DNA from 3 places in the Serratia sp. JSRIV002 genome. Region 1 is predicted to be linked to each of the others. Evidence: predicted binding sites of a transcription regulator. Region 1 holds the regulator's gene; each other region holds the start of a gene.
What was found. The regulator Fur, encoded in region 1, represses iron uptake genes when iron is present. The targets are predictions, from matches to a motif close to ATAATAATGAGAACNACTATCAA.

Region 1 (4,483 bases):
CCAACCAGCAGGTGGTTGATCAACTCAGCCAGTTGCAGGTCAATCTGAAGATGTTGGACAACCGTGCCGCCGAGAACGGCGTAGACTGTGCCAAGCTGGGTGCCGACTGGGCGTCCTGCCACAAGGTGCTGATCACCTTGACCAACGGCAATCAGGAAATCAAAGATAAAGACTGGGCGATCTATTTCCACAGCCCGCGCCAGACGCTGAAGGTCGATAACGACCAGTTCAAAATCACCCACATCACCGGCGATCTGTATAAGCTGGAACCGACGGACAAATTCACCAGCTTCCCGGCCAATCAGGCGGTGGAAATCCCGATTATCGCTGAATACTGGCAGCTGTTCCGCACCGACTTCCTGCCGCGCTGGTATGCCACTTCCGGCGATGCTCAGCCGAAGATCCTGTCGAATACCGATACGGAAGATGTTCACCAGTTTGTTGCCCCGTTCACCGGCGACCAGTGGAAGCGTACCAAGGATGACAACAACATTCTGATGGTGCCGGAAAGCCGCTTCACCAAGAACCAGGATCTGAAAGTGTTGCCGATGGCATCGCTGCGTGGGCAAATCATCCCAACCCCGATGGAAGTTAAAGTCCATGCTAAGGATATTGACCTGAGCAAAGGCGTGGCGCTGGAACTGAGCGCCTTGACCAAGCCAGCGGCAGATGCCGCAGCCGAGCGTTTTGCACTGCTGGGCATTGAGAGCCAGGCGAACGGTTATCCAATCAAGACGGATATCAAGCCAGCGGCATTCAAAGGCGATCAGGCCGTGCCTGGTGCCTACCAGCTGAAGATCGGCGAGAAAGGTGCCGAGATCGTCGGTTTCGATCAGACTGGGGTGTTCTATGGTCTGCAATCCATCCTGTCGTTAATCCCTTCGGATGGCAGCAAGAAGATCGCGACGCTGGATGCCAAAGATGCACCGCGCTTCCAATACCGCGGCATCTTCCTGGACGTGGCGCGTAACTTCCACCAAAAAGACGCCGTATTACGCCTGCTGGATCAAATGGCAGCCTACAAGCTGAACAAATTCCACTTCCACCTGACCGATGACGAAGGTTGGCGCATTGAGATCCCTGGCCTGCCTGAGTTGACCGAAGTGGGAGGCCAGCGTTGTCATGACCTGAGCGAGACCACCTGCCTGATGCCACAATATGGCTCTGGCCCGGCACCGCACGGTGGCTTCTTCTCCCGTCAGGACTATATCGACATCGTTAAATATGCTCAGGCACGCCAGATTGAAGTGATCCCTGAGATCGACATGCCGGCGCACGCCCGTGCGGCGATTATTTCCATGGAAGCTCGCTACAAGAAACTGCTTGCCGAAGGGAAAGAGAAAGAAGCCAACGAGTTCCGCCTGGTGGATCCGACCGATACCTCCAACACCACCTCGGTGCAATACTTCAACCGCCAGAGCTACCTGAACCCATGCCTGGATTCGTCCAAAAACTTCGTGGACAAAGTGATTGGTGAAGTGGCCCAGATGCACAAAGAGGCCGGTCAGCCGCTGAAAACCTGGCACTTTGGTGGGGACGAAGCGAAGAACATCCGTCTGGGCGCTGGCTATACCGACGTGAAAAACCCGGAAGCGGGCAAGGGCATCCTCGATCTGAGCAAAGAAGACAAGCCGTGGGCCAAGTCGCAGGTTTGCCAGGCCATCATCAAAGACGGCAAAGTGGAAGATATGGAACACTTGCCAAGCTACTTCGGTCTGGAAGTCAGCCAGTTGGTGAAAGCACACGGCATTGACAGAATGCAGGCGTGGCAGGACGGCCTGAAAGATGCCAAAGACTCGAAGGCCTTCGCGACCAACCATGTGGCGGTGAACTTCTGGGATACCCTGTACTGGGGTGGTTTCGACTCGGCTAACGACTGGGCGAACAAGGGTTATGACGTGGTGATCTCTAACCCGGACTACGTCTACATGGACTTCCCGTATGAAGTCAGCCCGGACGAGCACGGTTACTATTGGGGCACCCGTTTCAGCGACGAGCAGAAGATCTTCAGCTTTGCACCGAATAACCTGCCGCAGAACGCCGAAACTTCGGTGGACCGTGACGGTAACCACTTCACCGCCAAGAGCGATAAACCATGGCCGGGCGCATACGGTCTTTCCGCCCAGCTGTGGAGCGAAGTGGTACGTACCGACCAGCAGATGGAATACATGATTTACCCACGTGCCGTGTCGCTTGCAGAACGTGCATGGCACCGTGCAAGCTGGGAACAGGATTACAAAGCTGGCCGTGAGTACAAAGGTGGCGAAACCCATCAGGTCGATACCAAAACCCTGGATCAGGACTGGCTGCGCTTTGCCAACCTGATTGGCCAACGTGAGCTGGCCAAGATGGATAAAGCGGGGGTGAGTTATCGCCTGCCGGTCCCTGGTGCACGCATCATCGGTGGCAAGTTGGAGGCGAATATTGCTCTGCCTGGCCTGGGAATTGAATATTCCACCGACGGCGGCAAACAGTGGCAGCGTTATGACGATAAAGCGCGCCCTGCGGTAGCGGGAGATGTGCAAATCCGCGCGATTAGCCCGGATGGCAAACGCTTCAGCCGTGCCGAGCCAGTAAAAGCGTAAGTGAGAACTCCGCCCGCCTACGTGTCGGTAGGTGGGCTGAGATAGTGCGAGGTGAGAGAAAACTGCAATTGTGATAATTGAGTGGATATTTTTCCCCGGGCCTGTCCGGGGATTTTTTTATCTGTCATTTAGGCATAAAAAAACCGCCGTGTAGGCGGTTTTCGCGTTCTGGCGGGCCAGGATCAGTTCTTGTTGTGCAGCGTTTCGTTCTCGCGGCAATCACCGGTTTCACAGTGGCCGTACAGGTACAGGCTGTGGTTGGTGAGCTTGATACCGTGTTGCTTGGCGATATCGCGCTGACGCACTTCGATGGATTCGTCGCTGAACTCGATCACTTTGCCGCAGTCCAGGCAAATCAGGTGATCGTGGTGGTGCTGCTGAGTCAGTTCGAAAACCGACTTGCCACCTTCAAAATTGTGGCGGGTCACAATACCTGCGTCGTCAAACTGGTTCAGCACACGGTATACCGTGGCCAGGCCAATTTCTTCACCCATATCTATCAGTTTTTTGTACAGATCTTCCGCACTGACGTGATGGCATGCCGGATCCTGCAAGACTTCCAGGATTTTGAGTCGCGGAAGAGTGACTTTTAAGCCAGCCTTCTTCAATGCGGAGTTGTTATCAGTCATGCGGATTCAGTCCTGTTACTATGCTAATCAAGTTGAGGCGTTCTCGCCTATGGCATCGGTTGGCACAAAGCGTTAATTGCGTCTCATTATAGAACCGGTTGCTGCAAATAGAAACCGCCGGTTGTTAACAAACCTATCTTTGCACGTTTACAGGGTAATCATGCAAAGCTTTGATGGATGGGATAAACCGATATCTCAGTCTACCGTGGCGAGGTAGGAAGTTACAAACTTGTAGCTTCTATTGCTCTAATCCGTGATGCCGATAACAGAAGGGCGCGCTCTACGGCGCCCTTACTATGTGCTACGTATCCGCCGAGGCAGAGGTTTAGCCGACGATCTCGGCCAGGCTCAGCTCTTCACTGATTTGCTTGACCCAGGCGTCTACACGTTCGTTGGTCAGCTCAGGTTGACGATCTTCGTCAATGGCCAGCCCGACAAAGTGATCATCATCAGCCAGACCCTTGGAGGCTTCAAAATGGTAGCCTTTGGTTGGCCAGTGGCCGACGATGGCCGCACCGCGTGGTTCAATGATGTCGCGGATGGTGCCCATCGCATCGCAGAAATATTCCGCGTAGTCTTCCTGATCGCCACAGCCAAACAGCGCCACCAGCTTGCCGTTAAAGTCGATGTCTTCCAGCGTCGGGAAGAAATCATCCCAGTCGCACTGGGCTTCGCCATAGTACCAGGTTGGGATACCGAGCAGCAGGATATCAAACGCTGCCAGATCTTCTTTGCTGCTTTTGGCGATGTCGTGGATTTCTGCCACGTCGTTGCCGAATTTTTGCTGAAGCGTCTTTTGGATCATCTTGGCAATGTTTTCGGTATTGCCAGTGTCGCTGCCAAAGAAAATGCCTACATGAGCCATAGTAAAGATAACCTTTTAATTCAAATGAATGTGTTGCGTAAACGCGGCCTGAGGCGCTGCCAAGGGCAGGCTTGCTCAGCCGTAAATGCGTATCATGCCAGAAATTTGCCCTGAGGTTTTATCGCGTTTATGCGATGCCTCTGCGGAGGTGGAACCGATCTGGCGTCATCCTTAACGCCGTGCCGCGCGTGCGGCGGCAGAGATCAGTGTTCTGGCTGTTCTTCTGCCAGTTGGGCCAACAGCATTTGTTCGATCAATTCGCTGCGGCTGATATTGCGCTGGTCGGCCAGTTTGTTGAGAGCATCTACCGCGTCTGCGTTGATTTTCAGCTCTACACGCCGTAATCCACGCACTTTGTCCCGTCGTAGCTGATTACGCTTATTAATTCTAAGCTGTTCATCACG
Region 2 (4,483 bases), 1.9 Mb from region 1:
CCCGCCTTATCACCGACCCACACCACCTGATCCATCAACGGCTTATCGCTGGTTTTTGGGTTGGCGGTGCCGTCTTTGAAGCCCAGCAGGTTAATCGGCGTCTCTTTGCCCCGGCTGCGGGCCGAGTGAGCCGAGATAAAACCTTCCCGCTTCCAGCGCACGCTGAGCAAGTCTGGCGAATGCTTGATGATATCGCGCAGCGCGTGGATCACCGTTTCATTGGTATTGGCACAGATTTGCAGCAGCAGGTCACCATGACACAGGGCAGCATCAAGTGAATCGTTGGGGAAACGCGTCATGGTTTGCAGGTGCAGCGGTTTCTGCGCCTGTAAGCCAAAGCGCTCATCAAACAGCGAGGTGCCAACGGAAACGGTGATGGTCAGATTATCGGGGTAGATCTCTGGCCCCATAATGCCCGAATCCAACGGTGGCAGCTTGGGATCGACCTCCGGAGCCTTACCGCCGCTGGTGAGGAAAGCGATACGGCTGGTCAACAGGCGAAATAGCCGTTCAAGATCCTGCTTGTTGGTCGCCAATACGTCGAAAGCCACCAGCATCATGGCCGCTTGCTGCGGCGTCAAAATACCGGCTTGGTGCTGGCCGTAGAACGGTTGTTTTTGCCAGCGTTCGTCCTGCGAGGTAGCCAGTGGCTCTTCTGCTGCCCGCGCCAGGGATGGCCCCGCCAACGCCAGAGCACCGCCCATCATGCCCAAACCCTGCAACAACCGCCTACGCGAAGGCGAAGCGGCCTGCTCATCTTGAGGAAACGGCCCGTTATGCGGGCCGGTCTTGTTGTTCATCATGCTCAGCCTTAATCCAGACCCAGCACGCCACGCAGCTGTGACAGGTCTTCTGCCAGCGTAGTGATCGGCCCTTTCATCGCATTGCGATCCGCGGTAGTCAGCTTCTCGTAAGACTCGTAACCCTCTGCGGTCTTGTATTTAGCCAGGATGGTGTCGACGGTTTTAAAGTTGGCGTCGATCTTGGCCAGCAGTGGCTGGTTGGCCTTTTCCAATAGCGGACGCAACAGGTTGACAATCTTCTGGGCGCCATCAACGTTGGCCTGGAAATCCCACAGGTCGGTACGGCTGTAGCGATCCTCTTCACCGCTGATCTTGCTGGCCGCCACTTCTTCAATCAGGCCAGCAGCGCCACCCACCACTTTACTTGGCGGGAAGGTCAGTTCACCGATGCGTTTTTGCAATTCCAGCGTGTCTTTATAGAGACCATCGGCATACTCATTCATGCCCTTGGTGGTGTTATCGGCAAACAGCGCTTTCTCCAGACGGTGGAAGCCGGTGAATTTCGGATCTTCGGCTTTTTTCTCATAGTCGTCTTCACGGGCGTCGATGCTGCCGTCCAGATCGGAGAACAGCTCGGCAATCGGTTCGATACGCTCGTAGTGCTGACGGGTTGGCGCATAAAGCTTGCGGGCCTGGGCCACATCACCGGCTTTGATCGCATCGGTGAACAGCTTGGTCTGCTTGACCAGCCCTTCAACTTCCTTGGTGACATAGACTTTATATTCGGCAATCGGGCCAACCAGATCCATCACATTCGGTTTGCCATCAGCTACCGCACCCGCAGCCGTGACGACAAGCTTGCCTTTCGGATTGCTCAGCAGCCCACAGGTCATGTCGTATTCACCCGGCTCGAGGTTTGCCGTCATTTTCTGGGTGAAACCTGGCGCGATATTTTCACGCTCTTCCACCACCATCACGCCTTTGAGGATTTCCCACTCCAGGTTCTTCTGGCTGGTGTTATGCACCACAAACTGGGTTTTACCGGCGGGCAGGGTCAACTGCATCGGCTCACACTGTTTGTCGTTAACGGTCACCAAAACTCGAGGGATATCCGCCGCCAGCGCGTTGAGGCTCAGCGCGAAAGCAGGAACGGCCAGTAATGCGGCATGCAATGCCTTGCGGCGAAATAACGGAGTAGACATACGGGATTCCCTAGTAAATTAGTGATGTGTCTTGCGTTGCGCCGGGATCGCAGAGGATTCCGTACGCTGCGGCAGGAAAAAGAAAATCAGAGCAGGGATCAGATACAGGAAATAGACCGCCACTTCGCTGACCGACGGCGCTTCCTGATAGCCGAACACTCCCTCTAACAGGGTGCCCAGCAGTGAATGCGTGGATAGCTGGTTGCTGAGGTCGAACGCGATGTCCTGGAAGTGGTTCCACAGTCCAGCCTCGTGGAAGGCACGGATCGCCCCGGCGGCCAGGCCCGCAGCCACGAACAGAATAAACAGGCTGGTCCATTTGAAGAACTTGGCCAGGTGCAGTTTGATACCGCCCCAATAGATCAGCATGCCCACCACGATGGCGCACGCCAGCCCGAGCATCGCACCGATAGGCGCGGCAATGCCCACATCCTGCTGAAACGCAGCCAACAGAAAGAACACCGACTCCAGCCCCTCACGGGCAACGGCAAAAAACACCATCGCCACCAACGCCCACCCTTGCCTTTTACTCGAGTTGAGGGCGTTATCGATCGCCTCTTCAAGATGCACCTTCACCGAGCGAGAAACGTTGCGCATCCAGAACACCATATAGGTCAGGATGCACACCGCCACCACCGCTACCAGCCCTTCGAACAGCTCTTGCTGTTTTTGCGGAAACTCGCCGGTGGTTTCATTGATGAAGATACCTAGCGCCAGGCACAGAGCAACGGCGACGATTACCCCAATCCATACCACACCAAGCCATTGACCGCGTTGAGTCCGCTTCAGATAGCTGGCGATCAAACTGACGATCAGCGCAGCCTCCAGCCCCTCACGGAACATGATAAGGAAAGGAACAAACATAGAATATTAACCCCTGAAAAGGCGTTTGTAGTCAGCCGCTGGCGCTGAGTAACCAGGCTGCGGCAATGTAAAGAAAAGTAAACCAGAACGATAGTGATTATCATTCTACTGAAAAGAAAAACAAGAGGCGGAAGTGTGATTTTTATTAATCAAATGTCGCTAGTTGTTACAGCTTGATGAGAGTCGTGAGGAGAAAAGCAGATCTCTCCCCGATTGCCGGGGAGAGATTAAGGCGGATTTAGACCGTTTTGAACTCGGCTTCTGCCAGATCAAAACGTTTGGTGATAGTTGCCGAAGGCTGGCGGCCCATCAGGCTAACCACCACGATGGCGATACAGCCAAACACAAAGCCTGGAATGATTTCATACAGATCCAGCCAGGCGTACTGCTTCCAGACGATCACGGTGATCGCCCCAACCAGCATACCGGCCAGTGCGCCGTTACGGGTCATACGCGACCACAGTACCGAGATCAGCACCACCGGGCCAAATGCGGCACCAAAACCGGCCCAGGCATAGCTTACCAGACCCAGCACGCGGTTCTCCGGGTTAGCCGCCAGGGCAATCGCCACCAGCGCTACCACCAGCACCATCGCACGCCCTACCCACACCAGCTCACGCTGGCTGGCTCCTTTGCGCAAGAAGGCTTTGTACAGGTCTTCGGTGATCGCACTCGAACAAACCAGCAGCTGACAGCTCAAGGTGCTCATTACCGCCGCCAGAATGGCCGACAGCAGGATCCCGGCAATCCATGGGTTAAACAGCAACATGGCCAGTTCGATAAACACCCGCTCGCCGTTTTGCGTCACATTGCCCGCTTGATCCGGGTTATTGGCAAAGTAAGCAATGCCGAAGAAGCCAACCGCAATGGTCCCCGCCAGGCAGAGGATCATCCAGGTCATACTGATGCGGCGAGCGCTACGGATGGTGCGGTGGGAGTCCGCCGCCATAAAGCGCGCCAGAATATGCGGCTGCCCAAAGTAGCCCAGACCCCAGCCCAGCAACGACAGGATCGCTACCAGATTCAGCCCTTTCATCATATCCAGATTGGCCGGGTTTTTAGCCGCGATCACCAACATCGAACTGTCGATGCCGCCCACGGCGAAGATCACAATCACCGGAGTGAGGATCAGCGCAAAAATCATCAGGCTGGCCTGCACGGTATCGGTCCAACTGACCGCCAGAAACCCGCCAATAAAGGTATACAGGATAGTGGCGGCCGCCCCGGCCCACAGCGCGGTGGCGTAGGTCATACCGAAGGTGCTTTCAAACAGGCGCGCACCGGCCACAATGCCGGAAGCACAATAGATGGTGAAGAACACCAGGATCACGATGGCGGAAATCACCCGCAGCAGTTTGCTGTTATCTTCAAAACGGCTGGTGAAATAATCCGGCAGCGTCAAGGCGTTGTTGTTGGCTTCGGTATGGACGCGTAACCGTCCTGCCACCAGCTTCCAGTTCAGGTAGGCACCGATGGTCAGCCCGATGGCGATCCAGCTCTCAGAAATCCCGGAGAGGAAAATCGCGCCCGGTAAGCCCATCAGCAGCCAGCCGCTCATATCGGATGCCCCGGCAGAGAGCGCGGTTACCACGCTGCCCAGGCTGCGGCCCCCCAGAATGTAGTCGTCAAAGTTGTTGGTGGCCCGATAGGCCAGCAGGCCGATCACCACCATCC
Region 3 (4,483 bases), 2.5 Mb from region 1:
CAACACGCCCGGAGAACTCATTGGATAGTTGTGGGCCACCGGCAACGCACACAGATAGCGGGTAGCACTGTCAAAACGGCAAATCTCTACGCTGCGGCGAATGCTGTAGTAATAATCGTTATGGGTGCGCGGGATCAGCTTCGGCGTACCGGTGCTGCCACCGGAAAGCTGGAAAAACGCCACCCGATCGGCGGCCGTTGGCGTCGGTTCAAAAGCACCTGGATCCTCTTCCAGCCAAGCAGCCAACGCCTGTTCACCTTCGGCCTGATTACGCAGCCCAACCACCCGTAGCGAAGGATGCTGTTCTCTGAACGTATCCAGGAACGGCTCCTGCGCGAACAGGGCATGTTCGCGATCGGCAATCAGCAGCGCAGGCTTGATTTGACTGGCATAGGCGTTCAGTTCGCTACGTTGATGGCTGAACAGGGCATTCACCGGCACCACGCCGATTTTCAACAGGGCAAAGAACACCACATAGAATTCAACCACGTTGCCTAGTTGAACCAACGCAGTATCACCGGATTGTAGCCCGCGCCGTAACAGGGCGGCGGCTAGACGATCGGAAAGCTGTTCCAGTTGGCGATAGCTTAAGCTGCGTTGCGGGTCGATCATGGCAATAGCGTCGTTATCTGCCTGACGGGCCAAGATGTCGGTCAACGGTCGATCGATCCAATAGCCGCGTTCGCGGTAACGGCGCGCGAACTCTTCAGGCCAGGGGGTAAAAGCAATAGTCATGGGGGACTCTCTATCCTTGATTAAGGCCAAACGCACGCAGAATGGTGCTGAGTTTGGTACCAGTTTCGTGCCATTCGGACTGCGGGGAAGAGTCCTGCACGATGCCCGCACCGGCAAACAGGCGTACCTGATTACCCTTCACGGTGCCGCAACGGATGGTGACGACCCATTCTCCGTTGCCCTCGGCGTCACACCAGCCGACGATGCCACCAAACAGCTGCCGGTCAAACGGCTCAAGCTGTTCGATGAGATCGCGAGCTGCCAGCGTTGGGGTACCGCATAATGCCGGCGTAGGGTGCAACAGGCAGGCCAGCGACAGGGCATTCTCTGCCCGGTCGGCCACTTCACCGTCGATTGGCGTCGAAAGATGCCACAGCGTGGTGGTACTGAGCAGTTCAGGGGTTGCGGGAATATGCAAATGACTGCAACGCCCAGCCAAGACCTGGCGCATGCCTTCGGTCACGATCTGGTGTTCATAGCGGTCTTTACCCGAAACCAACAGTTGTTCGCTGACGGCCCGATCCTGCAGCGGATCGCTTTCGCGCCGAGCCGAACCCGCCAGCGGGTTGGAATGGAACTGGTCGCCAAATTTACGCAGCAGCAGCTCCGGGCTGGCTCCCACCAATGCCCCCTCTGCCAGCGGCACGTGGAAATGGAAGCCGTGCGGATTCTGGGCAATGATGCGCGCCATCAGCGCTGCGTGGTCTACCGGCTTGCTGGTTTCAATGTCCAACAGGCGGGCGAGCACGACCTTATCCAATCGATCACCGCTAGTTGCCTGCACGGCATCGCTAACCATCTGCATAAACTGCGGCTGCGCTGGCAACTCGGTTTGGCGGACAATCTCAGGGATCGGTCCAGCAGCAGGCGCTAAGCTGGTCAGCAGGGTTTCACGTTCGAACCATTGCGTCTGTTGCGGGATAAACAGTGACGAGGGTTGACGAGTATCGAAAGGGATTGCGCCGCACAGCAGCGGATCCTTGATGCCTGCCTTGCGGGCCTGCGCAAATGTCTGCTGTATCGCCTGCTGGAATTGGCCCTGCAGGTCATCGCCATCCACCGCTGGCAAGGTGATGCGGGCAAAGCATCCCTGGGTGCTCAGACTGCGAAAAGGCGAGGTAAAAAAGAAACCTGAAGTCGGGGATATTGTGGCGGCCTGTGCCAGATCTACACCCTGTTGCAGGTCCTTTTGCGCAGCGCCCTTAACGGCTACGTCCATAGGTACTTCCTCTTGTTTCATTAACAATAACCAATATAATAATGATTATCATTTGTATTGCATCCGCGATAAAGTACCTGCCAGAACTGACCATGTCAATAAACGTAACCTCTTCTGCTAACCCACATTAAGGGGTAAACTTGGTGGTTTATGACCAATGAATGATAATCATTCGGATTAAAAGGATCTCACCGATGTCAATCCCCCTGCGGCTCAGCCTGGCGCTGTTTGGCCTGCTGGCGTTGAGCGTTGCCCAAGCCGAGACTCAAGCCTGGCCGCGCAGTATCGAAACCTCACACGGCGTTATCACCCTTAAACAACCTCCACAGCGCATCGTCTCCACCAGCGTGACGGTCACCGGTACGCTGTTGGCGATCGACGCTCCGGTGATCGCCAGCGGAGCCACCAGCCCAAACAACCGGCTATCGGATCGGCAGGGCTTTTTCCACCAGTGGGGAGAGATTGCGGCCAAACGTGGAGTGAAGCGGTTATATATTGGTGAACCCAACGCCGAGGCAATCGCCGGTGAGGCACCTGACCTGATTGTGATGTCCGCTACCGGGGCCGATTCTGCGGTGCGCCTGTACGATCAGCTGTCGGCCATCGCTCCGGTGCTGGTGGTGAACTACGACGATAAAAGCTGGCAGGAACTGGCCAACATCCTCGGCGTAGCGACCGGCCATGAAGCACAAGCGGAGAAGATCGTCAGCGAGTTTGATCGCCGTGAGAAAACGCTGAAACAGCAGATGACATTGCCACCACAGCCCATAACGGCACTGGTATTTCGCAGCGATGGCAAGAATGCCAACCTGTGGACCGCAGACTCATCCCAAGGGCAACTGCTGCAACAGCTAGGCTTTACCCTGGCCACTTTGCCACCAAAACTCAACGCCAGCACCAGCCAAGGGGCGCGTAAAGATATCGTCCAACTTGGCGGTGAAAACCTGGCAGAAGGCTTGAATGGGCAAACGCTGCTGTTATTCGCCAACGATGAAAGTGATGCACAGCGGCTGATGAGCAACAGTTTCCTGGCTCATCTGCCAGCGGTGGAGAATAAGCGGGTTTACCCATTGGGGAACGACACCTTCCGCCTGGATTATTACAGCGCCAGCAACTTGCTGACGCGTCTGGAAAAGCTGTTTATTTCTCCGTAGCCGCAACGGCGGGTTGGAGTTTATCGCTCTGCCCGCCCATGCTCACGTTGCGCAAACCACGCATGGCAAACGCCAGCACCACGGCCAGCAGCGCCGCACCAAAACCGAAGCTGGTAGAGCTCATCGCTGGCAGCATAAATGCCCCCATCGCGCCGAGCAGCAAGGCACCAAGCGCATCCCCTACAACGTTCTGCGCGGTCCACAGGCCGTTAATCCGGCCCAGAAACGCGTCCGGCGTCAGGTTCTGTATCAGGCCATATTGCAGCAGCGAGTTCAGCGCGCTGAGGTAGCCAAACACCACCAGGCACAACAGCGCCATACCGTACCAAGGCATCAGGCCAAACAGCCCCACGGCCACGAAAGCCGCTATCGCCGTTATCAACATCATCCAGCCCGGCCGCGCCACCTGAGCCACCCGGCCACTGGTAAATGCGCCAATCGCCGCCCCTAATGGCACCGCCGCATACATGATCCCCAGGCTCTGGGTAGTGACCTGCCACATACCGGAGATGGCCGGATATAACACGCGCACCGCGCTGGCCATGGTCATCAACGCACCAATCAGCGCCACCATGCCAATCACCTTGTTCTGGAACAGGAAGGTGAAGCCGCCGATCAGCGCCCGCAACGGATGTTCACGCGGCTGCGGTGGTGGTGGCAACTGAGGCAATTTTAATAGCGGGATCAAAGTGATCAGCGTCCCCAAGGCCGCCAGCGCATAGTTCCAGCTGATACCTGCCCCAGCGATCACCAACCCGCCGATAGCGGGAGACAGGATCGACCCAAAGCGTACGGTCAGCATGCTGATGGCCCCGGCCTGCACGATATTCTCACGGCCAACGATCGCCGGTGTCGCCGCCAGCAACGCCGTCACGCCTACCGCACCAAAAAATCCGTCCCATACCGCTAGCAGATAAATCGCCGTTAGCGAAGGTGCAGGCAGCGCAGCATTGAGGCACAACCCCAGAAAGCCCACACCGCAGGTTGAGCGCGCAAACAGGATCAACCGACGGCGTTCATAGCGATCGGCCAGCACCCCGCCCATCAGCAAACCGGCAAACATTCCGCCGCCCGCCAGGGTCACCGCAAGCCCAACCAACAGAGTTGACCCAGTCAGCGCCTGGATCTGCACCGGAATGGCGATCGCCATCAGGCCCAATGCCAGGATCGAAATAAAACGGGCGCAGAATACGGCACGAAAAGCGGGGTTGGTCCTAAGCAGGCTAAAATCGAGCAAAATAGAGGGTTTATTCATTTTGTTATCACCACAACTTATATCCTTGATCTTCCACAAACAACGACACGATATTCGAGAGGCTCAGCGCTAGTGCTGGTCAGGCTGCCATGCTACCATAGATAAATACAATCAATAATG

Region 2: the regulator Fur is predicted to act here: its motif matches at 2,897-2,919, upstream of efeU (iron uptake transporter permease EfeU).
Region 3: the regulator Fur is predicted to act here: its motif matches at 1,990-2,012, upstream of KGP26_RS19930 (isochorismate synthase).

Annotation. Positions count from the first base shown of each region.
Region 1 covers NZ_CP074143.1:1,719,308-1,723,790, forward strand. The annotation lists gene KGP26_RS07970 (beta-N-acetylhexosaminidase) at 1-2,585, shown strand, start outside; gene fur (ferric iron uptake transcriptional regulator) at 2,768-3,214, opposite strand; gene fldA (flavodoxin FldA) at 3,540-4,079, opposite strand; gene ybfE (LexA regulated protein) at 4,283-4,483, opposite strand, start outside.
Region 2 covers NZ_CP074143.1:3,605,708-3,610,190, forward strand. The annotation lists gene efeB (iron uptake transporter deferrochelatase/peroxidase subunit) at 1-800, opposite strand, end outside; gene efeO (iron uptake system protein EfeO) at 812-1,945, opposite strand; gene efeU (iron uptake transporter permease EfeU) at 1,964-2,809, opposite strand; gene putP (sodium/proline symporter PutP) at 3,048-4,483, opposite strand, start outside.
Region 3 covers NZ_CP074143.1:4,227,261-4,231,743, forward strand. The annotation lists gene KGP26_RS19925 ((2,3-dihydroxybenzoyl)adenylate synthase) at 1-735, opposite strand, end outside; gene KGP26_RS19930 (isochorismate synthase) at 746-1,954, opposite strand; gene fepB (Fe2+-enterobactin ABC transporter substrate-binding protein) at 2,149-3,108, shown strand; gene entS (enterobactin transporter EntS) at 3,095-4,363, opposite strand.